DNA from 2 places in the Pseudoalteromonas sp. AWM4_233 genome. Region 1 is predicted to be linked to the other one. Evidence: predicted binding sites of a transcription regulator. Region 1 holds the regulator's gene; the other holds the start of a gene.
The links. The regulator ArgR, encoded in region 1, controls arginine synthesis, uptake and breakdown. The targets are predictions, from matches to a motif close to ANTGAATANNTATTCANT.

Region 1 (12,617 bases):
AACTTTACATAAAAAGTTATGAGTTTGTTGCGGTAGATTATATTGATTGCTACAATTATATACGTATTCTGTTACGAACAAAGTATTAAAGGGTCGACGAAATGAAATTATCTACCGCACTTGTATCAGCTTCGCTGGTTGTTGCGTCTTTTTCTTTTAGCTTTTCAGCAAAAGCAGATGAACAGTTAGCTGCGTCATTATGTGAGTATGTTGCTGCAAACGATAAAGGTGGTTTGCGTAAAAAGCTTAAAAGCTCTCGTCTAAAAATAAGGAACATTTTCGATGGTGTGTTATGTAATGGTAATAACCTATTACGTCACGCTATTGCTAGTAATGCGGTAGATGCCGGCGGGTATATTGTAAAAAACTTACCAAAAAGTAAATTAGCAGATGGTGCTGATATAGCTTGGGCTGAGGGCAACGGTCATGGTGGTTCAGCTTTAATAGGTACAATTAAAGCGCGCGCTGGTTTATAAACTTAGCCCGCTCTTATAGTTCTAAAAGCCAGAAGAAATTTCTTCTGGCTTTTTTGTTTTTACAAAACTAAAAGCACATTTAGCTATTTTTTCAGCGTGCTTTTCAATCAGTTAGTTTAAAAGATAAACATAAGTTAGATGGATTAAGCTAAGCTGCATATTCTATGAGCATTTGACAATAATTTACTATAAAAGTGTTTGACTTATTTTCGTAAGCCTTTATTATACGCATCCACAAGACGGAGAGGTGGCCGAGTGGCTGAAGGCGCTCCCCTGCTAAGGGAGTATAGGGTTTGTAGCCCTATCGAGGGTTCGAATCCCTCCTTCTCCGCCATTTTTAAATGGTTTCTTGTAATTAAGGACGCGTAGCTCAGCTGGATAGAGTACCTGGCTACGAACCAGGCGGTCGGAGGTTCGAATCCTCCCGCGTCCGCCACTTTCTCAAAGTGGTAAAATATATGGGTATCCTTTGGTTGGGATATAAAATTAAATCAAATACGGACGCGTAGCTCAGCTGGATAGAGTACCTGGCTACGAACCAGGCGGTCGGAGGTTCGAATCCTCCCGCGTCCGCCACTTTCTCAAAGTGGTAAAATATATGGGTATCTAAAGTAAGATGTAAAATAACTTGTTCCGGACGCGTAGCTCAGCTGGATAGAGTACCTGGCTACGAACCAGGCGGTCGGAGGTTCGAATCCTCCCGCGTCCGCCATCTTTCTCAGATGGTAAAAATAGAGAATTTGATATACGGACGCGTAGCTCAGCTGGATAGAGTACCTGGCTACGAACCAGGCGGTCGGAGGTTCGAATCCTCCCGCGTCCGCCACATCAAACCAATTGATGTGAGAAATAACCGACGAAAGTCGGTTTTTTTATGCCTAAAATTTAGATCGTGTTCCGGGTTGGTTAATTGAAATGTCGAAGGTTCACTCTTCGTAAAGCAAGTCCCACGTCCGCCACATCAAACCAATTGATGTGAGAAATAACCATTGAGCGTCGGTTTTTTATGCCTAAAATTTAGATCGTGTTCCGGGTTGGCTAATTGAAATGTCGAAGGTTCACTCTTCATAAAGCAAGTCCCACGTCCGCCACATCAAACCAATTGATGTGAGAAATAGCCATTGAGCGTCGTTTTTTATACCTAGAATTTATTCTGTTTTAGCTAATCAGGCTGTCGAAGGTCCACTTTGGATCATGTATTCTCCCTTAGCTAACTGCTTCTTGCCGGAAAGCTTACAACTCTTTAGAGTAGAGTACAGCGTTATGCTGACCTTGCTCATCTTGATGAATAAAATGCTTTACATAACGCATACCAAGCTTCTTCATAATATTGATAGAGCTTAAATTACCCTCAAGGGCCTCAGCAGAAAAAGCAGTATATGCTTTGTCTGTAGCGAGTGTATTAGCTATATGTTGTGCGGCTTCAGTCGCATAGCCCTTGCCCCAACTCATTTGTTTGAAGCGCCAGCCCAGCTCTAAATTACAGTCGTTACGTTGACCTGTAAAAAAGCCCATCGGACGAACTAATATCCAACCAATGAACAGATCCTCTTCTAAGGTATTTACTTGCCATAAGCCCCAACCTTTTTCTAAATTTGTGAACTGCTCTAGACGAGGGATAAAAACCTCTCTAATTGTCTGCATTGAATTTGGCTTACCATGCGTTAAATATTTCATGACCGCAGGATCTTGGTCTAATTCGAATAGCAAATCGGCATCATTTTTATCCATGAGTCGATAACCTAATCTTTGCGAGTTTTGTATCTTCATTTGAGTTCCTTACTGCTTTTATGGACTTAGTTGATTACAATATGAGGCTTATAACCTAAGGGGCATTAGTGAAAAATTCAGTATTAATTCTACGTCAAAAGCAAATTGCTGCGGCCAAGCGTGAGTTTAAAGCGCGTGGTTCGAAATTATCCCGCTGTGAAGCTTGTTTGCTCTCTGAACATTTGTGTATCTGTGACAACCTTCAAGTTGCCGAAGATTGTCAAAGTGCAGTATGTCTATTAATGTATCACAATGAAAGTTTTAAACCTTCAAATACGGGTCGTTTGATTGCAGACGTGGTGCCTGATAACTATGCTTTCCGTTGGGATAGAACTGAGCCAGATAAGGCACTGCTATCGCTTCTAAAAGATCCAAGCTATCAGCCTATTGTCGTTTTCCCCGCTGATAGCGCAGAGCCTGATCGCGTTATTACAAAAGTTGAACGGATTGAGTCTAAAAAGCCATTATTTATTTTTTTAGATGGAACATGGCGTGAAGCGAAAAAAATGTTTAGAAAGAGCGAGTATTTAGATAGCTTCCCTGTGCTTTCTGTGTCCCCTGACTCTCTATCAGATTATAAACTCAGAGTTGCTCCGCATGCTCATCAGCTAGGTACAGCAGAAGTCGCGTGTGTTGTCTTGTCTGAATCAGGAGAAAGCTCTGCTGCAGAGAAGTTAACAGCGCATTTTATTGACTTTAGAGATGCTTATTTAAAAGGAAAAAGAAGTTTAAGTTAAACTCATAGCCGTTAAACGAAGAAACGCGGCTCTATGAGCCGCGTTGACGGAATCTTCTAAGCATCCTGCTTTGGTTTTGAGCTGATCAACTCCATACAATCAATGTCCTTTCACTCGCATTTTTGTTATTTAGCGAGTACTACTTCCTGTAGTGTCCTTCATTGGCTTTATGCCAAACATCCATATGCCCTTATCCGAACTTCCTGCTATTATCCATAACAAATTTGGCCACCATGGCTCCATAAAATCCTAAATACATCCTGTATGGCTCACCTTGAGCGCTCATCCTGTTGTTCCATAAGTCAATTAAACCGCATTAGGCAATAATTAACTATTACAGTCCATTACACGTCATGTGATTTACAGCCGTCACTGGCTTCCTAAAAGATGTAGAAAGTTTAATGGAGTAGCGAAGTAAAAAAAGGTTAAAAATTTAATTTTTTAGAGAGCTGAATCGATAGTAAGATTTCAACTTTATGATAAATAATGATTAATTCTATTGTTGTTGTTTTGTTGAGCTAGGTTTTGCTTCAAAGCGACAGTTAAAGTGAGAGATCTCTTACATAATAAATTGCTAATTAGGCGTTAAGAGAAAAACAAGTTACAGTTTTTAATCAGTAAAAGGGTGTACTTTGAAACTAGAATAGTTAAAATTAGTTGATAATAATTATTGTTTGGCTTTGGAGGCCTTATGAAAAAAGCATTGGCTATTCTACTCTCAACTGTCACGTGTTTGCCTGCTATGGCAGCCGAAGAAATCAACATTTATTCTTTCCGTCAGCCTTTTCTAATTCAACCTATTCTTGATGATTTTACCAAGCAAACTGGCATTAAAACGAATGTGGTTTTTGCAAAAAAAGGGTTAATTGAAAGAGTTAAGCGTGAAGGTAAGCATAGCCGTGCTGATGTGGTTTTAACATCTAACTTCAGTGCTTTAATGCAATTAGAATCGATGGATCTAACGCAGTCGATTAAGAGCGACGTCGTAACCAAAAACATTCCTGCAAGCTTTCGTGATCCAGAAGGTCAGTGGGTTGCACTGACCAAGCGTGTTCGTAACGTATATTCGTCAAAAGAGCGCTTAGGAAAATTAGATGCGTTAACTTATGAAGAATTGGCTGATGTAAAGTATAAAGGCAAAATTTGTACTCGCTCTGGTAAGCACCCTTATAATTTAGGGCTAGTTGCATCTATGGTCGCGCATCATGGTGAAGCGGAGACTAAATCATGGCTTAAAGGGGTTAAAGCAAATTTAGCAAGAAAACCACAAGGTAATGACAGAGCGCAAGTTAAAGCAGTGAAAGAGGGCTTATGTGATCTTGCATTGGGTAATAGCTATTATTTTGGCAAGATGCTGCAAGATGAAAAGCAAAAGCCATGGGCTGATTCTGTTTATATCAACTTCCCGAACCAAACAAATCGAGGCGCTCACTTAAATGTTTCGGGTGTTGTCCTAACTAAATATTCGAAAAATAAAGAAAACGCCTTGAAACTTATCGAGTTTATGACGGACAATAAAGCGCAAAATATGTATGCGTCAATGAATATGGAATACCCAGTTAAACCAGGTGTGGCGCTTTCTGAACTTGTGGCATCTTGGGGTGAGTTTAAGGAAGACAACTTACCATTGTCAGAAATTAGTAAATACCGTCCTTTAGCTCTTAAGCTAATCGATGAGGTAAAATTTGATCTTTAATGCAATCATTACTTTCTCTGTCTAAATGGCAGGTTTTTGCTTGGCTGATAGGCGCTTGCTTATCAGCACCACTGGCATTTTTAATCTTCGAGTCGCTGCAAGGCGACTCTGATGTTTTTACCCACCTGTGGGATACCGTGCTTTGGGATTATATTTATAACACCCTAGTACTAATTGCAGGTGTGCTCCTCTTAAGTTGCTTAATTGCATTACCGCTCGGGTGGCTTACCGCTTATTGTCAATTTCCTGGAAAAAAATACTTCGAATGGGCGTTGATGTTACCTTTAGCAATGCCAACTTACATTATTGCCTACGTCTATACCGATTTATTTGATTACGCAGGGCCTATACAAATTGCCTTAAGAGAGTGGTTTGGTTGGCAATCACCGGATGATTATTGGTTCTTTGATATTCGTACATTAGGTGGTGCAATCGTGATGATTGCACTGGTGCTTTATCCTTATCTTTACCTTATTTTTAAAACCGCTTTGCGCGAGCAGTCGTTTAAGTTACTGCAAGCTAGCCAACTAATGGGTATGAGCCCACTTCAAAGCTTTTTCAAAGTGAGTTTGCCTCTTGCTAGAGGCGCGATTGTCGCTGCACTTGCTTTGATCAGTATGGAAACCATGGCAGACTTTGCCACAGTGCATTATTTTGCTGTCAGCACGCTCACAACGGCCGTTTACGATACTTGGCTCGGCTATTATTCTCTAACAGCAGCAGCGAAAATTTCTGGGATCATGTTGTTGTTCTTATTTGTGGCCATCACACTAGAAAAAATAAGCCGTAAAAATACCACTGTGCATGAAAGACAAAGTGCCGTAAACGACACGCATTTATATATGCTATCAGGGAAGTACGCTTGGCTTGCCAGTATCTATTGTATTGTGGTTTTGTTTTTTGCTTTTGCCTTACCGGTTGGTGTACTCGTCAGTTATTCAATAGATTATTTCGAACAAGCATGGAACGCTGAGTTTTTCTTATATGCTTGGCAGAGCTTAAAGATTTCTTTATGGGTAAGCGTTATCGCAATTGCTTTAAGTATTATCGTGTTGTTTTATCAGCGTATTGGTGAACAAAAGTCTAAGGCCTTGCCAGGGCGTGTATCAAGCACAGGCTATGCATTACCTGGAACAGTATTAGCGATTGCGGTTTTACTGCCGCTTACTTTGCTTGATACTAAGCTAAATGAGTGGTTAGAAGGCACTGCATTTGAGCCAGGTCTGCTTTTTAGCGGTACTATTTTTGCCATGGTATTTGCGTATGTGGTGCGTTTTTATGCTATTGCTCAAGGCGCTGTTGAAGCTAGCTATGTACGAATTAGTCCATCTCTTGATATGGCAAGCCAAAGTATGGGTAAGAATTTTGCCCAAATGCTCAGTAGTGTGCATATCCCACTTTTACGCGGGGGGATTTTAACCGCAGGGTTACTGGTATTTATCGAATGTATGAAAGAGCTTCCCGCTGCCTTATTGCTTCGTCCTTTCAATTTTGAAACCTTGGCAACCCATGTATTTCAATATGTGAGTGACGAGCAGCTAGAGCTTGCGTCCATTTCTGCATTATTTATTGTTCTTGTTGGCTTAGTGCCTTTGTATTTTGTTAATCGCTCAATGGAGCAGCACAATTCATGAGTAGTTTGTCTTTAAAAAACTTAAGCTATCAATATGATGGCCAAAAAGTGATTGAAAATTTAGATTTAGAAGTCGCCGAAAATGAAATTGTTTGCTTATTGGGGGCCAGTGGTTGTGGCAAAACCACCACTTTAAAAGCCGTGGCAGGTTTATTAACGCCTCAGCAAGGTCAAATCATTATTCATGGTAAAACCATGAGTGACAACACGCAGTTTACAGCACCACAGCATCGTAATATTGGCATGATGTTTCAGGATTATGCGTTATTTCCTCATTTAACGGTTGCTCAAAATATCGCGTTTGGCTTAAGTAAGCTTAATAAGGCTGACAAACAAGCACGTATAAATGAAATGCTGGAGCTTGTGCATTTATCAGAGTTTGCTGAGCGTTACCCTCATGAGCTTTCAGGCGGTCAGCAACAACGTGTTGCCATTGCGAGAGCGCTTGCATATAAACCTAACTTACTACTTCTCGACGAGCCTTTTTCGAATATTGATGCGCAAGTGCGTTTCCAACTTATCAATGACATTCGACAGATCATAAAAGATCAAAAGGTCTCGGCTATCTTTGTTAGTCACTCAAAAGAAGAGGCCTTTGCTTTTGCAGATAAACTGGCTGTGATGCATAAAGGTCAAATCGCCCAATTAGGTGATGCCAAAACGCTATTTGAACAGCCAGCTTGTAAAGAAGTGGCAGAATTTTTAGGGCAGGGTATTTATATTCCAGCGCAGGCTGAAGATAAGCGAGAATTTATTACTTCATTTGGTAAACTTTCTTCGACAAAAGTGTGTGAAAATGCGCAAGGCTCTGGAAAAATTTATATTCGACCAGCTCATATACAGCTAGAAAATGGCGACACGAATGACGTCGAAATTCTGCAATCGCGTTTTATCGGGACTGAGTTTATTTATCAAATAAAAGTGGCAGAGCAAGTCATCGAAGTGCCTGTCGAAAGTGAACATGCCCTGAATATTAATGAGCCAGTGACTTTTAAAATTAAGCCACATGCGGTAAATTTCTTTTCATAGTCATTACTTATTATAACTTGGGGTGCCATGGCTCAGCCGCAGTCAGGAGTGTGTGCAGAGGCAAATCTGCATGGACTACATTTGTTTTTTAATGTACTTGATGGTCAAGATGAAGCCGTTAGAGCAGCATTAGGGCAATGTGAACGCTTACAATCAGAATTGAGCGACCGCTTCTCTGAGTCTATGGTATCTAGCTTTGTGGCCATTGGGGCACAATACTGGCCGCATATATATCCTGAATGTATTCCTAAAGAGTTAAAAAGCTTTCCGCATATTCGCTCTCACGAGCACCTAATGCACACTCAACCATTTGATTTGTTGTATGTGATCCGATCTGACAGAGAAGATGTGAATCATCTATTTGCTCAAAGTGTCAGGCATATGTTGGCAGGCAAAGTAGAATTGGTTGCACATATCCGCACTTTTCGTTTTTTAGATGGCAGAGATTTTAACGGCTTTATTTATGGCGCTAATACGCCTCATGGACGTTTTAAGCGCCAAGTGGCTTTAGTTCATGACCCTGAAAGCTTTGAAGACCAAGGCAGCTACATTCATGTGCAGCGAGTGAAGTTTGATCTAAACCGTTGGCAACAACTAAGTCTGAATGACCAAGAAGCTATTATGGGGCGCTCTCGTTTAGAAAATAAAAAGCTAGAGATTCCTTTCTCTAATAATCACGCAGCTCTATCTGAGCTTAACAATGCAGACAACTTACCACTGCTGCTTGAGCAAAGCATGCCGTTCGGAGATGTCTTTGAGCAAGGATCTTTATGGGTGAGTTGTGCCGCTAAGGGCAGTGCTTTTGAGAAGTTGTTAGCGACACGAGTAGGAAACGAGCAGCACTACGATGCGTGGCTAGATTATTGTCAGTCCGATATGGGGGCTGCGTTTTTTGCGCCATCCGTGCAGTTTTTGCAAAACATGGCGCAAATAGCAGAAAGTTAAACGTTGTCGAATAAGGTTTTTACTTTCTCAAGCGTTACGTCAATTTCAGAGATTTTAGCTGGCGCAATAAAGATAGTATCGTCACCAGCAATGGTACCTAATACGCCATCAGCAGTACCTAATGAGTCTAATAAGCGGGCAATTAGTTGAGCTGCACCAGGGCTGGTACGGATGATTATCATCATTTCATTGTGCATGATATCAATCACTAATTGTCTTAATGGGCTTTTTGCCGTTGGTACGCCCATTTCTGCCGGTAAGCAGTAAACCATTTCCTGTTTTGCGTTACGAGTTCTTACCGCACCAAACTTACTTAGCATACGTGACACTTTGCTTTGACTTACATTATCAAAGCCTTGATCTTTCAGGGCATCGACAATTTCACCCTGCGAGCCAAAGTTTTCTTCTTTTAATAGTGCTTTGAACGCCTTAATCAGTGCTTCTTGCTTCTCGTTTGCTTGCATAATTGAACTCGTTTATTAAATATTACTTAGATTTTACACAATTCTGAATCCAGACCCAACTTTGCAATTAAAAAACAAAGTGAATTGATTGCAAGATTTAATGAGATGTTGGATATTTCCAGAAATAGAAAAATGAATATTTTGAAGTGTAAAGCAAGCTTGCACGCTGAAAGCAATATTTTACAACTATAGTCGAAAAAAACCTTAAAATAGCGCCGATAAATTTGTTTTTACCTGCACTTTTCATTATCTTTACAGCACACACAATTCCACCTTCAAATTATGGAGAATTCCACATGAAAGTTGCTGTATTAGGTGCCGCTGGCGGTATCGGTCAAGCTCTATCTTTACTTCTTAAAAATGGCCTTCCTGCAGGTTCTGAGCTATCTCTATACGACGTAGCGCCAGTTGTTCCTGGTGTTGCTGTAGACCTATCTCACATCCCAACTGCAGTTAAAGTTGCAGGTTTTGGTGCAGATGATCTTGACGCAGCGCTAGCGGGTGCTGACATTGTTCTTATCCCAGCTGGTATGCCTCGTAAGCCTGGTATGGACCGTGCTGACCTTTTCAATGTTAACGCTGGTATCATCAAAACACTTGCTGAAGGTATCGTACGTAACTGTCCTAAAGCACTAGTTGGTGTTATCACTAACCCAGTAAACGGCACTGTACCAATCGTTGCTGAAGTATTCAAAAAAGCGGGTACTTATGAAGCATCACGTGTATTCGGTGTAACTACGCTAGACGTTATCCGTTCAGAAGCATTCGTTGCTGAACTGAAAGGTGTTGACGTATCTGAAGTTAAAGTACCTGTTATTGGTGGTCACTCAGGTACTACTATTCTTCCTCTACTTTCTCAAGTTGAAGGTGTTGAGTTCACTGAGGAAGAAGTTGCAGCTCTTACTCCACGTATCCAAAACGCAGGTACTGAAGTTGTTAATGCGAAAGCGGGTGGTGGTTCAGCGACACTTTCAATGGGTGCAGCAGCAGCACGTTTCTGCTTCTCACTAGTTAAAGGTCTTCAAGGTGAGCAAAACGTTGTTGACTACGCATACGTTGCAGTTGAGAATGGTGACGCAGCATACTTCGCACACCCAGTACGTTTAGGTACTAACGGTGTTGAAGAAATTCTTTCTTACGGCGAGCTAAGCGCGTTCGAAGAGAAAGCGAAGAACGACATGCTAGAAACATTAAACAAAGATATCCAAGAAGGTATCGACTTCATGGCTGCGCAATAATCGCAATCTGAAAGTTTTAAAAACCCGCTTCGGCGGGTTTTTTTATGCCTGAACCTTTTTGCTTGGCATCTTTTGTGTGTTTCATCTTGGTAGCTAAGAGCTAAGAGCTAAGAGCTAAGAGCTAAGAGCTAAGAGCTAAGAGCTAAGAGCTAAGAGCTAAGAGCTAAGAGCTAAGAGCTAAGAGCTAAGAGCTAAGAGCTAAGAGCCAATAAATTAAAAATTAGGGTATAAAAAAGCAGCTACGGCGCTGCTTTTTAATTTGGTAAGTTACTTAAGGTTAGTTATTCAGTGCTAACCTAAGTTCTCTTGAGCGCTCTAACTGGGCAAGTAAGTCTTTAGCAACTGGTTTGAACTTAGCGAGTTCAGTTTTCGGTAGCGGTTCAGACTTAGGTAGTTTTACGGTTTTCGGGTTGCGGTGAACCCCATTTACTAAAAACTCATAGTGTAAATGCGCACCTGTTACACGACCAGTAGCCCCGACAGTACCAATTTTTTGACCCTGCTTTACTTTCTGGCCTGTTTTAACCATACGTTTATTAAGGTGCAGGTACTTAGTGACATACTGACTACCATGTTGGATAAACACATAGTTACCATTGAGTTTGTTATACCCAGATTTAGTCACCTTACCATTACCTGATGAAACAACAGGCGTTCCAACACGTGCAGCATAATCGATGCCTCGGTGCGCCGATACTCTACCCGTCACAGGATGCTTACGGCGTGGGTTAAAGTTAGAGCTGATATATTTAAAGTTAACTGGGGCACGTAAGAAGGCTTTACGCATACTGCGGCCTTCTGGTGTATAGAAATTATCGTCAGTGTGACGGATAGCACTGAAACGCTCACCTTGGTTAATAAACTCAGCGGCAATGATTTTACCATTGCCGATCAGCTCACCATCGACATAATGAGTTTCGTAAACCAAAGAAAAGGTGTCGTCTTTACGAATGTCATTAGCAAAATCGATATCCCAACCAAAGATGTCTGCAAAGTTCATAATTTGACGTTCAGATAAACCAGCAGAAATACCTGCCGTCCAGAAGCTTGACTTGATTTTACCGCCAGCGCTTTGATTGACAGTTTCGATTTCTTTGCTGTGAATAGCCGTTTGGTATTTTCGTTCTTCATCTAAAGACACCAACAAGGTATCAGTTTTCGAAAGCACATATTTAAGATGGGTTAACTCACCTTCGGCATTTTTTGCAAAACTCAACACTTCACCAGGATGGATTTTAGTCAGTTTGCGAGTTTCAGCATTGGTGTTAACTAATTTATGTAGAGTTTGCGCTGAAAAACCTGCACGCTTGAACAGCACCGCAAGGCTATCACCATGCTTTACTTCAAAGTCATTGAATTCAAGGGTATCAATTGTGGTTTTTTCTGGCGCTTGAACTTCTGTGGGAGCACTTAAAGTTGTAAGTTGCTCTTCATTTTCAGAAACTTTTACGGGTAATTCGTAACGCTTGCCAACTTCGAGCGCTTTTTTGTCACTGTCTCTTGATGCAGTTGCCTTTTCTGACGGCCATAAAGCAATTATCAGCATGACAGAAATGCAGGTAAGAATAAGCAGTTTGTGTTTTTTAGGAAGCTTATGAACAACGTGAACCATAACGCGCCTTTTCTGCTGTCAAGATAAATCGGTAATAATATTGCAGGATATACGCAATAAAGCGTGAATACCAGTGTTTTGTGCATTTAAACTGATCTGAATATAGGCTAGAATCGTGCGATAAACTGTATATTTTGGAGCGACGAATGGTGGACTTTGAAACTGCATTAGCCGAGATTAAGCGCGGTGCAGAAGAGATTCTTATTGAAGATGAATTAAAGGAAAGATTGAAATCTGGTAAAAAGCTAAAAATTAAAGCGGGTTTCGATCCAACAGCACCAGATTTGCATTTAGGTCACACTGTTCTAATTAATAAAATGAAAACCTTCCAAGACTTAGGTCATGAGGTTATTTTCTTAATCGGTGATTTCACCGGTATGATTGGTGATCCAACGGGTAAAAACGTCACTCGTAAACCACTAACACGTGAAGACGTGTTAGCAAATGCTGAAACTTATAAAGAGCAAGTTTTCAAAATCCTAGATCCTGCAAAGACCACAGTAGCATTTAACTCTACTTGGATGGAACAGCTAGGCAGTGCAGGCATGATCAAACTAGCTGCACGCCAAACGGTTGCGCGTATGCTAGAGCGTGATGACTTTAAAAAGCGTTATGCTGGCGGTCAAGCGATTGCAATCCATGAGTTCTTATATCCTTTAGTACAAGGTTGGGATTCTGTTGCACTGGAAGCTGACGTAGAATTAGGTGGTACTGATCAGCGCTTCAACCTACTAATGGGTCGTGAGTTGCAAAAAGATGAAGGTCAAAAGCCACAAACAGTATTAATGATGCCGTTACTAGAAGGGACAGATGGCGTTCAAAAAATGTCTAAGTCACTAGGTAACTACATTGGTATTACTGATGCACCTAACGACATGTTTGGTAAAGTCATGTCAATTTCAGATGAATTAATGTGGCGCTATTACGAGTTATTAAGCGCACTTTCAATTGAAGAAATTGAAGGCCTTAAGCAAGAGGTTGCAAATGGTCGTAACCCGCGTGACATTAAGATTGATT
Region 2 (12,617 bases), 180 kb from region 1:
TGTCAAAGTGTAAGCCTAAGCTTATTGAGTTAAGAATATATCCACCACGAGAGTTAGTTGAAGCAATTAATCAGCTTTTTTATCTTTTGGGCGATAATCTTTATCGACAAGACCACCACCTCGAGCACCAGTAATTTGCTCTAAAAACTTTTCAGATTTAATTACCTTACCAGAAAGCGAATTGATTTGGCTAGTGCTTTGAGCCGAACGTTGTTTTGATACTAAAGTTTTAATTACCTTTAACATAATGTTTCCTTATTTACGCTGTGAAACAGAGAGTCATAAAAGTGACGTTTATTTATTGTTAAAAGTTATTTAGCAATGATCGATCCAATATTACACCACATTACACTTAACTTGCTTAAATGCTGGTTTTATGTTCACAAGTAACAAAAAAGCACCAGTTTGATATAAAAATGGTGCTTAATTAATAATTTAAAGCTTTACTCAAATAAACGAGTAGTGGCTTGATTCAAAAAGTATTGGCTTAACATGCCAAGAAATAAACTCTACAAGCCACTTAATCTTTATTACTACTTAGATTTTGCCTGCTGTTTAGCATATTTAATTGCTTGTTCCACTTGTGGCAACGATGTGCCACCAAGCGCTTGCCGTGCGGCAATACAAGCATCTATCTCTAATACAGGATAAACATCTTGTGTAATTACGGAGCAAACAGTTTGAAATTCATCAAGCGATAAATCTTCTAGATTCTGACCTTTATCAATTGCATGCTGAACAAGCTGCCCAACGATATGGTGGCCTTCTCTAAATGGAATGCCTTTAGCAACTAGGTAGTCAGCAAGCTCAGTAGCATTAGCATGGCCGCCTTTCGCTGCCTGTAATGTTGCTTCACCATTTACCTTGATGCCCTTAATGCAGGCTTGTGCCATATGAATACAGGCAAGCCAAGTCGGCATAGCATCAAACAAACCTTCTTTGTCTTCTTGCATATCTTTATTGTACGCAAGCGGTAATGCTTTTAGTGTCATCATCATGGCGCTAAAAGCACCAAAGACACGGCCCGTTTTGCCACGAATTAACTCCAGCGCATCTGGGTTTTTCTTTTGCGGCATTAACGACGAACCCGAAGTCACATTATCTGCCAACTCAATAAAACTAGCTTCACCTGAGTTATAGAATATCAAATCTTCTGCGAAACGCGATAAATGCATCATAGAAATACTTGCGCAACTTAAAAGCTCAACTACAAAATCTCTATCTGACACTGCATCTAAGCTGTTGCGACTGGCATGTCTAAAGCCAAGATTGTGAGCCAAAGCTTCTCTATCAATCGGGTAAGCTGTGCCTGCTAACGCACCACTGCCCAGTGGGCTGACATTTAGTCTATTAATGGCATCGTTTAAACGAGACTCATCACGCTCAAGCATTTCAACGTAAGCCATACACCAATGGCTAAATAATACCGGCTGCGCTCGCTGCAAATGCGTATAACCAGGTAAAATCGTGCCTAGTTCACGTTCAGCAAGGGCGACGAATTCAGCTTTTAACGCTTGAATGGCTTCAACAATTTGTTCGGCTGTACTTCGACTCCAAAGACGAAAGTCAGTCGCAACCTGATCGTTGCGACTGCGGCCCGTGTGTAGTTTTTTCGCCAAATCGCCTACTTTGTCTATCAGCTTAGCTTCAACATACGAATGGATGTCCTCATACCCAGCGCTCGCCACTGCTGATAGATCTTGTTGTACTTCACTTAATAGCTCATTCAAAGCTGCAACCAGCTCAGTATGCTCTTGTGCACTTAACACCTTTACTTGTTGAAGTGCACCGGCCCAAGCGATTGAGCCGATAATGTCTTGCTCCGCCATTTGGTAATCAAACGGCAAAGAATCATTAAATTGTTTAAAAGCCTCATCAGGTCCTGATGAAAAACGGCCGCCCCATAGTGCCATGCTGAAATCTCCGAACTTAACTCTTATTTAGCCTTTGCGTTTAATGCGGCAATTCTGCTCGACAATGAGAACAGGCGAATAAACCCTTCAGCATGCGACTGGTCGTACACATCATCTTCACCAAATGTGGCAAAATCTTCACTATATAAGCTATTTACCGATTGCTTTTGTACGGCAGCCACTTGGCCTTTATACATTTTTAAGATCACTTCACCTGTTGCAACTTCACTTAACGCTTCAGCTCCGGCTAGCACTGAGTCTTTTAACGGCGTGAACCAACGACCGTCATACACTAAATGTGCAAACTCAGAAGAGAGTGCCTCTTTCCATTTACGACTTGCTTTATCTAGCACTAACTCATCGATTGCTTGCAGTGCAGCCATCATGACTGTGCCACCTGGCGTTTCATAACAACCACGAGACTTCATGCCCACCAGACGGTTTTCAAGAATATCAACTCGACCTACACCATGTGGCGCTGCTAGTTTATTTAACTCCATTAAACATTTATATGGGCTATAACGCTCACCGTTAACCGCAACGATTTGACCCTTTTCTACTGATACAGCAACAAACTCTGGTTTATCTGGCGCTTGCTCTGGCGCTGTTGTCCAAGTCCATACTTGGTCGCTTGGCTGGTTCCAAGGATCTTCTAATTCACCACCTTCGTGCGAAATATGCCAAGCATTGGCATCACGACTGTAAATTTTTGTCGCAGAAGCAGCACATGGGATATTACGCTCTGCAAGGTAATCAAGTAATGACTCACGGCTTGATAAATCCCACTCACGCCAAGGCGCGATCACTTTTAGATCTGGAGCTAATGCCGAGAAACAAGATTCAAAACGGACTTGGTCGTTACCTTTACCCGTACACCCGTGAGCTAACGCATCAGCACCTACTTTGCGAGCCACTTCAACCTGTGCTTTAGCAATGATAGGACGTGCCATAGACGTGCCTAGTAAGTAAGTGCCTTCGTAGATTGCGCCTGTTTTCAGTGTTGGGTAAATATAGTCACTCACCATTTCTTCTTTAAGATCTACGATGTGACACTCTGATGCACCCGATGCTAAAGCTTTCTCCTCAACACCTACTAGCTCTTCATCGCCCTGACCTACATCGGCAACAAAGGCGACAACTTCACAGTCATAGTTTTCTTTTAGCCAAGGAACAATTGCTGACGTATCGAGACCACCAGAATATGCCAATACAACCTTTTTGATTTCGCTCATTACTTTACCCTTACACATAATTTGGATTTAACAGTGACACCAGCAGTGCATTTTGGGCATGCATGCGGTTTTCAGCTTGTTGAATAATTTTTGAATTTGCACCGTCCATCACCTCTGAAGTGATCTCGTACTCACGGTGAGCAGGTTGGCAATGTAGAATTGTGCTTGCGCCAGATTGTTCTACCAACTGCCGATTAATTTGATACGGCATATATTTAGCTTTAACTTGCTCAAGTGGTGTCGTGTCACCCATTGACACCCAGGTGTCTGCATACAAGGCATCAGCACCCGTTGCAGCTTCTATGTCATCGCTTACAGTGATTGATGCACCTGACTCTAATGCCAGTTGTTCTGCTTGTTTTAAGACCTGTGCATCTGGTGACGCGCCTTTTGGACTAATCGCCACAAAGTCAGTACCTAGCGTTGCAGCTAATAACATAAGAGAATGAGTGACGTTATTACCTTCACCTAAATATGCCAGTTTGATTTTACTGACGTCACCATAAACTTCTTGCAACGTTAAAAAGTCAGCTAATGCCTGACATGGATGGTAAAGATCACATAAGCTGTTCACCACAGGGACACTCGAAAACTCAGCCAATGTTTGCAATGAACTATGCGCATTAACACGTGCCACGATACCATCAGCCCAAGTGGCAATATTGAGGGCAAAATCTTTCACCGACTCACGACCGCCCATCGCACCGTTTTGTTGATCAAGATAAACTGCATGGCCGCCTAAACGGTTAATACCAATATCGAAAGACACACGAGTACGTAGACTCGGCTTTTCAAACAAAGTAACGATAGATTGACCTGCAAGCGCTTGATTAAACTCTTTTGGCTGCTGCTTGATGGTTTGTGCAAGCGACAAAAGTTTTAGCGCTTGAGCTTTATTTAGTTCTAATCCTGTTAAAAAATGAGATGTCATTGCTATTTCCTAAGGTGTAATTTTTGTACCGACATGGATGCCTTGAACTAAGGCAATAAGATTTTCTGGCTTCTGCCAGCTCGATATGTACACCCCGCGTCGTAAGTGTTGTGCAGCGTGCAGGCTGGTCTTCACTTTGACCTCCATGCCGCCAACAATGACTCCTTCTTCGATAAGAGTTGCAATGTGTTGTTCAGATAGTTGATGTAAAGGCTGCTTATTCGCATCAAGCACCGCCTCTACATCTGTCATATAAATCAGTTCAGCATCTAGTTGCTCGGCAATCGCCGCCGCCGCTTCATCTGCATTAACGTTATAAAGTTGACCATCAACTCCGATACCTATTGAGCTCACCATAGGTGTTCTGCCCAGCTCTAACAGAGTAGGTAGAATACTTGCTTCACCCTGTTGGCACTCGCCCACTTGACCTAATGCTTTGAGTTTTTGCGAAGCAATTAAACCCGCTTCATATAAACAAGTACCCACAGGTTTTAAACCGGCTTTAATGGCTTGACCACTCAGTTGTTTGTTCGCAGTACCTGCCAATGCACCAACTATATAAGGCATCTGTTCCTTTGGGCTGATACGAAGACCTTGGTGCTTAGCCGTTGCAAAGCCCGCCTCTGACAACCACTTATCAACTAGCGCGCCACCGCCATGTACCACAACAAACTGCTTGTCGATTTGTACTTTTGTCAGCTCAGCAATTGCAGAAAATAGTCCCATCGCTGCATCTTCCGTGTTTAACACCGCTCCACCGACTTTAATGACCCATGTTTGCATCTTCATGACACTCCTTTTAAGCCAAGTTCAGCAGGTAACAATGCTGCGATATTCATACACTGAAGCGCTTGACCAGCAGCTCCTTTTAACAGGTTGTCGATGGCAACCACCACGATCAGTTGTTCACCTTGTACTTGCCAACCAATATCAACATACGGTTGTTTAGCCACACCTTTAATTGAAGGCATTTGCTTATTGCCTTTTAAACGAATTAACGGCTCGTCGGCCAATACCTGAAATGCTTCATTAACCTGGTGCTCACTTACACCCGGCTTCAGCTTCACATAAATAGTTTCAAGAATACCGCGAGCAAAATTACCTAAGTGTGGGGTGAATAACACTGAATGACCAAGATACTGTGAAATTTCTGGCGTATGCCTGTGATTGAATAAACCATAAGGTGCGAGAGACACTTCGCAAAACTGGGTACCTATATTGGCTTTACGACCCGCACCCGTGACACCTGATACCGCGTTTACAATAATGGTATCGTCCGCAAGTAAATCGGCTTGTTTAAGTGGTTTTAAACCATTTAACGCAGCCGTTGGATAACAGCCTGCAACAGCAACGAGTTGCGCCTGTGAAATGCCCTTTGCATTCCACTCTGCTAAACCGTATTGAGCTTGAGCAAGCCAGGTTGGTGATTGATGTGTGAAGCCATAAAAGCTGTCGTAGTCTTGAGGATTTTTAAGTCTAAAGCCGCCAGATAAATCAAATACTTTTTTGCCCATAGCTAAAAACTTAGGCGCGAGCTCTACACTGACTTTGTGGTCTGTACACAGGCAAACGAAGTCAGCATTTGCTTCGATATCAATAAAGGCTTGTTCATTAAGAGGTAAAAGAAGCGTGTCGAGCAAAGAGGCATGTTCTGGATACAAGTCACTCAGGAGCTTTCCTTTGTCTAAACTTTGCTCTGACACAAAACATCCAGCAAGGGAGAAGTTGGGATGTTTGGCAATTAAACTGGCTAATTCGGCGCCGCTATAGCCGCTAGCGCCAATAATGGTTACATTCAACATAGTAAAAAAATCTCTAAAAATTTGGTTCCGTTTCGTGCCCTCTGGGCATTCTTTAAAAAGTGTTGAATGTATATCGTCGCATCTTAGCCTCAAATTATATTTATGCTTAAAAAGTGAATTGATATTCATAGTAAACACATATAAATTATTATGCAAACATTTTGAATAAATATTTTGGACTGATATGACCACTCCCGCTTTTATTAATATGTACCAGCAGCTTATCGCTGAGCCCTCTATTAGTGCACTCGATCCGCAGCTCAATATGAGCAATTACTCCACCATAGAATTATTAGCAGCCTGGTGTGAAAATTTAGGTTTTCAGGTTGAGATTACAGAACTTGAAAGCGCACCGGGTAAATTTAACTTACTGGCCAAACGTGGCGAAGGTGAAGGCGGTTTGATGTTAGCTGGGCATACAGACACTGTGCCTTTTGATGACAGTCGCTGGAGTTATGATCCGTTTAAACTTAGTGAAGTCGACAACAAACTATTTGGTCTAGGCTCGATTGATATGAAAGGATTTTTTGCATTTGTGATTGAAGCCATTAAGCAACTTGATGCACAAGATGCGAAACAAGCTAGACCCATTATGATCCTCGCCACCGCAGATGAAGAAACCACCATGGCAGGCGCACAAGAAGTAGCTAGACATCAAAACTTGAAACCTGAATTTTGTGTCATCGGTGAACCGACTGATATGGTGCCTGTATTCACCCATAAAGGGCACATGAGTACCGCCATTCGTGTGACGGGTAAGTCGGGTCATAGTTCTGATCCTGCACGCGGTTTAAATGCCATTGAAGTGATGCATAAGATTATTGCAAAGCTGTTGCAACTAAAAGACACTTTAAAGAATAAATATTCAATTGAGCATTTTGCAATACCCTACCCCACTCTAAATCTAGGGCATATTCATGGAGGAGATAATGCTAATCGTATCTGTGGCTGCTGTGAGTTGCACTTAGACATTCGTCCATTACCCGGGCTGAGTATTCAAGAGCTGCAATTATTATTGCTAGAAGCGGTTAAACCCATTAATGATGAATACCCAGGTAGTGTTGCGGTTATCGACTTGCATGATCCTATTCCAGCCTTTACTGGCACAACCGACAGTGCATTAGTAAAACTGGCTGAAGCGGTTTCAGGAGAACAAGCCATTGCAGTGAACTACTGCACCGAAGCACCATTTTTACAGCAGCTCGGCTGCGAAACCATCGTTATGGGTCCGGGCTCTATCGAGCAAGCTCACCAGCCTGATGAGTTTTTAGCAATGGAGAAAATCAAACCATCGCAAGAGAAGATCACACAGTTAATTCATAAATTATGTTTTTAAAACTAAAAAAGCCACCAAAGGTGGCTTTTTTCATTGTATGCTCAATTACATGATGTCACATGGGATTGTTCTACAGATTTCGATACTCATTGTATAAGTTGTAGGTCTATCACATGCGATTGAGCCTGTATCAGTGATGCATCGTAGAGTATTAACACCACCCGCTACCGCTGGAGTTGCATTTACCGGTAGTGCTTTGTTGTCTTTTGAAAGGTTTTTTACGCTTTTTTTGTTTAGTTTAAGTTTCATTTTATTTTCCTTAAATGAATAGGTTTGGTACCTGTGAATAAATTACTTACTTAACATCAGGACCAATAATGAATAGAGTAATTTTCTAAAACTTGCGTTTATTAAGATAAACAGTCGTTTCTGTAGCTAGGTGGCAATGTCGTAATTGTGATGCAAGGGTTTGTATGGCAAACCTCAGTTTTCACAAACAAAGGCACACCACCTGCGATTTGCGGCGTTGCTTCTAAAACAGCTTGTGAGTTATCTAAGCTTAAGTTTTTTACTTTCTTTTTGTTTAACTTCAATTTCATAGTGACTTTCCTTATTAAGTGTGACCCAAGGTCAAAAAAGAAACTATCAAAAAGGGGACAAGCTAGCAAGATATTAATTGAATATTTCTCAAGTAAACAAAATGACTATTTAACTGTAAGAGAATGTAAAAAAAGAGCGCTTATTTGCGCTCTTTAAAATGAAGGTTAAATTGGTGAGCCGGGCGGCATTTTTAATGCAGCAAAGCCTTCAGGCCACTTTCCTGATTCTAAAAACGCTTTCACTTGACGTGCAAGGTCATGTCTAAATGCAGTGTCTTCACTGACGCTACTAAACAGTGATCTTTGATCAAACTGTTTCGCTACTCGCATTAGTTGAAAGCGTAACTGCGCTTGCACTTCTGGTTCAACTTTATTTGAGCTAGCTAACTGGGCTAGTCGTGCTGCTGTTAAAAATTGCACGCGTTGGGTTAATTTTTGTGCCATACCAGCTGCGCTATTTGCTTCAAAGATCTTGCTGTAAAGTGCATTCATTAGGTCGCTCAAGCCAAAGTTTTTGCTGTCTCGCGCAGCATGCTGCGATAGACGATTTAAGCGCTCAGCATTTAATAGCAGTTTTAAACTATGGTTTGCTGCCACTTCCGGTAACGCCATAGCATCAAGGGCTAGGCCTGTACGGCCATAGACACTTTCACGGGTTTTACGCTCACCATACGCTTTAGGTGGGATCAAAGCTAAGATGCCCTCAGGGATCATCAACTGCTCAGCCTCAAGGGTTTTCAGCATCGCCGATAGTGCTTGTTGCTGCGTCGCTTTATCTACAATTTGCGCACCTTTAACAGCACGCTCGCTACGTACTTCATAATCGTAATCAATACCCGCGATAAGCTTCACAGCCGACTCAGTTTGGTAGCGATGGAATAAAAACAGGGGTACGAGTTTCTCTTCTAACTGAGACAATGCAACACCAGTTTTAATGTTATTAATACCGAACGTATTCAACGCTTGCTGACGAATATCGAGTACACGCAGTAATTCTGCGGCTGGGTTTTCACCGTTATCCCATAAATGCGCGGTTGGATGACCACCACCTTGCGGGCGCGCATCTGGGTCAGAAATAAACTCTAACCCTTTGTTGTGATTTTCAGTGATGATATTAGCCAGCTCAGTTGCTTCGTCTTTACCGCTGAAATCACTGTAACCATATTTCACCGCTTGAATATCCCAATCGCCCATACCTTTAGCATAGCCTTTAGAAATATCTAGCTGACCTTGTGCATCAAAACCAACCAATGGGTGCGGATAATCCATCACAGACGCTCTATTTTTAATAGACGCCGAGAAGTTATGTGCAATACCCAGCGTATGACCAATTTCGTGGGCACTTAGCTGACGAATACGATCAAGGGCCATATTCTGTAAATGTGTGTTTACTTCGTCACCTTTCACGAAAGGTGCCGCTAACGCTTCTGCAATTAGAATATCTTGGCGCACTCGCAATGAGCCTAATGTGACGTGACCTTTGATGATCTCACCCGTACGCGGATCAATAATCGAAGAGCCATACGACCAACCACGTGTTGCTCTGTGCACCCATTGGATCACGTTGTAGCGCACATCCATAGGATCGGCATGCTCTGGTAAAATTTTCACTTGGAAACCATTGCTATAACCTGCCGCTTCAAACGCTTGCTCCCACCAGCGTGCGCCATCTAATAAAGCCGTTCTTACTGGCTCTGGTACACCAGGGTCAAGGTAATACACAATTGGCTCAACCGCTTCGCTTTGCGCAGCCGTTGGGTCTTTTTTCGCTAAACGATGACGAGGAATATAACGCACCAGCATAGACTCGCTCAGCGGAGCCGAGTAATCCTTATGCTCAATACTCCAATATCCAGATTGTGCATGAAATTGGCGAGGCTGATACTCATCATCAGGTAATTTAATGAGTGAGTGATGCTGGTGAACTGTCACTGCATATGGGTCTGCACTGACTTGACGAACATACTCACCTGGCTTGCTGCCTTTAAACGTCAACACGGCTTCAAGTTCCGTGTTATCTACGAATGCTTTTGAGCGAGGCATAAATACCGCACTGCGCGAAGTATCTAAGCTAAAGCTACCTTGTTTACGATTTGCCAACGTGCGACTCACACCATGCACATCTGATAACAAATAAGGCGTGTAATCAATCAAGACGCTGTCATTGTCTTCAGCAACAACTTTAAAGCCTTGCAAAATACTTGAAGCAAACGCCTCATTGATACTTTGCTTTTCAGCGGCGTTGTTCGAGCTCGCACGATAGTAAGTATTTAATGCGCGGAGCATAATTTTGTCGCCAAAGCGCTCGAATTGCGCGATATGCGTTCCGCCTAGTTGGCCCCTGTCTAAGCCGATATCATTCGAGCCTACACCATATGGCAAACTAAATTGCAGCAAGAACGGTTGCTTGAATTTATCGACATCAAGGTAAATTTTGCCGCTCTGAGTGTCGGCATAGAAGGAGTAATGACCCGGAAAATGATTAAACTTTTCAGTAAACTCATCAATAGACTTAATTGCGGCGTGCGCTTGGGTTATCATAGTGCCCAGCAAAGCTGAGAATATGACAGGTAAAAATCCAATTTTTCGCATAATCTTATCTTTGTTATTAGAGGTTTTAAGTGGTTGTCATTGTTACAGTATAATTTATCCAATCTGTTTAACAGCTATTTAAGACAAAATTCAGCGCGGCACGCAGCCCCCTCTCACACTATACTTGGCTGCGACCATAACGTTATCAGGACTATTTACTATGCGTAGACTTCCTCCGGTGTTAATTGAAGACGGTTGTTCTAGAGAGTTAGTTTCATTGATCCGCACTATCCTTGCGGCTTGTAAAGAAATTTCATTCCGTGTTGGCCAAGGCGCACTTTCTGGCGTATTAGGTTCAACATTAGACGAGAACATTCAAGGTGAAACTCAAAAGAAGCTTGATGTACTGTCTAACCAGCTTTTAAAAGACATCTTATTAGAGTCTGGCTATGTAAAAGCGATTGCATCTGAAGAAGAAGACTACACGGTGGCAGGCAACCCTGACGCTGATTTTATCGTCGCGTTTGACCCACTTGATGGCTCTTCAAACACTGATATCAACTCACTGGTTGGTACAATTTTCTCAATCATGGAAGCGCCTAAAGATTCAGATCCTGCAGATCCTGCTATCTTCATGCAACCAGGTCACAAGCAAGTTGCAGCAGGTTATGTACTATATGGCCCATCAACAACGCTTGCGCTTTCTACTGGTAAAGGCACACGTATTTTCACCCTTGATAAAACGCACGGCAGCTTCTTATTAACTGAAGACTTTGCGAAAATTCCAGAAGATACCAAAGAATTCGCAATTAACGCCTCTAACCAGCGTCACTGGCAGCCGGCAATGAAAAACTACATTCAAGATTTGTTAGCTGGCGATACTGGCCCTCGCGGTAAAAACTTTAACATGCGCTGGATTGCAGCCATGGTAGGTGACGTACATCGTGTATTATGTCGTGGTGGCCTATTCACTTACCCTGCAGACACCAAAAACCCAGAAAAGCCATATAAGCTACGTTTAATGTACGAAGCAAACCCAATGGCAATGCTAGTAGAGCAAGCGGGCGGTTTAGCGCACACAGGTGAAGAGCGTATTATGGATATTCAACCAAATGACATCCACCAGCGCGTTGCAGTAATTCTTGGTTCTAAGAACGAAGTTGAAGCGTGTTTGGCTTATCACAAATAAACTTACTTCAAGTTTAACGTATTAAAAAAGCAGCTTAGGCTGCTTTTTACTTTTTAAGTCGCTTTTAGCTTTTAGCTTTTAGCTTCCAACAAATTGCTTAATTGCTGAATCTTTTCCATTGTAATCTCTCCCATCTGTTCGGGGTTACTCAAGGCATACAACACGCCTTCCACTTGTTGTGTATCTATGTCTTCTCGCATATCGAGTAACTGTGCCCACATTTCTAATTCATCCATATCTAATTGCTTACTAAGCACTTTATCTAATACAGTGAGCACATCTTGATTGCTAACACAATAAACCACCTCTGATTGCAAGGCAGAGAGTAATACTGAAAACGCCTCTGAACGCTTTTCACTAAAGTGCACGATGGCTTTAACCGCCTCTAGGTGAGTCATGCTATTATTCACGTAAATTTCTCTTATTCGAATGTCTTCATGAACTGCGAGCAATGCCAGCAAAGTCTAAAATGTAGTGCCGACACTGATTGCTGGTGTATGACACTGCCAAATATTCTACCTATTTCTGAGTCATCTGGCTGCGTATGTCGCGCTTGTTTAATAAAAAATATTAGAACTTATATCGAAGATATAAAAAGCAAGCCTATTAAGGAGCAGCTTGCGCTCGCAAGACCTTATCAAAACGATGCTAATTTTATTGAAGGCATTGATTACGATATGGAAAATGGCTTACTCGTGATGAGTCGTTGGGCACACTTAAAACGGGGTAAGTGCTGTGGCAACGGCTGCCGCCATTGCCCTTATAAATGACCTCAGGTGAAGTAGTAAACTATACTTCGCCTGTTTCTATGGGTAGGTTATTTTCAGTATTACCCCACTCTGACCATGAACCATCGTATACAGCTAAATCTTGATAACCACATTCATCAGCTATCATGGCCAAAATACAGGCTGTTATGCCAGAGCCGCAGCTAAACTGCAGAGACGTGTCTTCAGCCCCCAAAGCTTTCAATCTTGCATGTAATTCGGAAATTGGTTTTAAGCATTTGCTTTCATCAAGTACACTCTCATAGTGCATACTCTTACTGTTTGGAATATGCCCTGAGATCATTCCGGCTCTTGGCTCTGGCTCGTCGCCTGTAAAACGTTTATAACTGCGCGCATCAAGCAATAAGGTGTTAGG

Region 2: the regulator ArgR is predicted to act here: its motif matches at 5,991-6,008, upstream of argC (N-acetyl-gamma-glutamyl-phosphate reductase).

The regions. Positions count from the first base shown of each region.
Region 1 is NZ_JBSWSZ010000001.1:3,114,088-3,126,704, reverse strand. It holds gene folA (type 3 dihydrofolate reductase) at 1-22, shown strand, start outside; gene ACXAC4_RS14150 (DUF3718 domain-containing protein) at 102-476, shown strand; tRNA gene ACXAC4_RS14145 (tRNA-Ser) at 718-810, shown strand; tRNA gene ACXAC4_RS14140 (tRNA-Arg) at 836-912, shown strand; tRNA gene ACXAC4_RS14135 (tRNA-Arg) at 976-1,052, shown strand; tRNA gene ACXAC4_RS14130 (tRNA-Arg) at 1,112-1,188, shown strand; tRNA gene ACXAC4_RS14125 (tRNA-Arg) at 1,226-1,302, shown strand; gene ACXAC4_RS14120 (GNAT family N-acetyltransferase) at 1,710-2,246, opposite strand; gene ACXAC4_RS14115 (tRNA-uridine aminocarboxypropyltransferase) at 2,315-2,983, shown strand; gene ACXAC4_RS14110 (Fe(3+) ABC transporter substrate-binding protein) at 3,675-4,679, shown strand; gene ACXAC4_RS14105 (ABC transporter permease) at 4,679-6,313, shown strand; gene ACXAC4_RS14100 (ABC transporter ATP-binding protein) at 6,310-7,341, shown strand; gene ACXAC4_RS14095 (Dyp-type peroxidase) at 7,369-8,286, shown strand; gene argR (transcriptional regulator ArgR) at 8,283-8,750, opposite strand; gene mdh (malate dehydrogenase) at 9,047-9,988, shown strand; gene ACXAC4_RS14080 (peptidoglycan DD-metalloendopeptidase family protein) at 10,266-11,600, opposite strand; gene tyrS (tyrosine--tRNA ligase) at 11,750-12,617, shown strand, end outside.
Region 2 is NZ_JBSWSZ010000001.1:3,298,923-3,311,539, forward strand. It holds gene ACXAC4_RS15005 (hypothetical protein) at 67-246, opposite strand; partial or broken gene argH (argininosuccinate lyase) at 549-1,913, opposite strand; gene ACXAC4_RS15015 (argininosuccinate synthase) at 1,937-3,145, opposite strand; gene ACXAC4_RS15020 (ornithine carbamoyltransferase) at 3,156-4,076, opposite strand; gene argB (acetylglutamate kinase) at 4,086-4,865, opposite strand; gene argC (N-acetyl-gamma-glutamyl-phosphate reductase) at 4,862-5,875, opposite strand; gene argE (acetylornithine deacetylase) at 6,063-7,214, shown strand; gene ACXAC4_RS15040 (hypothetical protein) at 7,260-7,463, opposite strand; gene ACXAC4_RS15045 (hypothetical protein) at 7,565-7,753, opposite strand; gene ACXAC4_RS15050 (zinc-dependent metalloprotease) at 7,919-10,345, opposite strand; gene ACXAC4_RS15055 (class 1 fructose-bisphosphatase) at 10,506-11,474, shown strand; gene ACXAC4_RS15060 (hypothetical protein) at 11,546-11,884, opposite strand; gene ACXAC4_RS15065 (DUF5522 domain-containing protein) at 11,912-12,244, shown strand; gene ACXAC4_RS15070 (sulfurtransferase) at 12,264-12,617, opposite strand, start outside.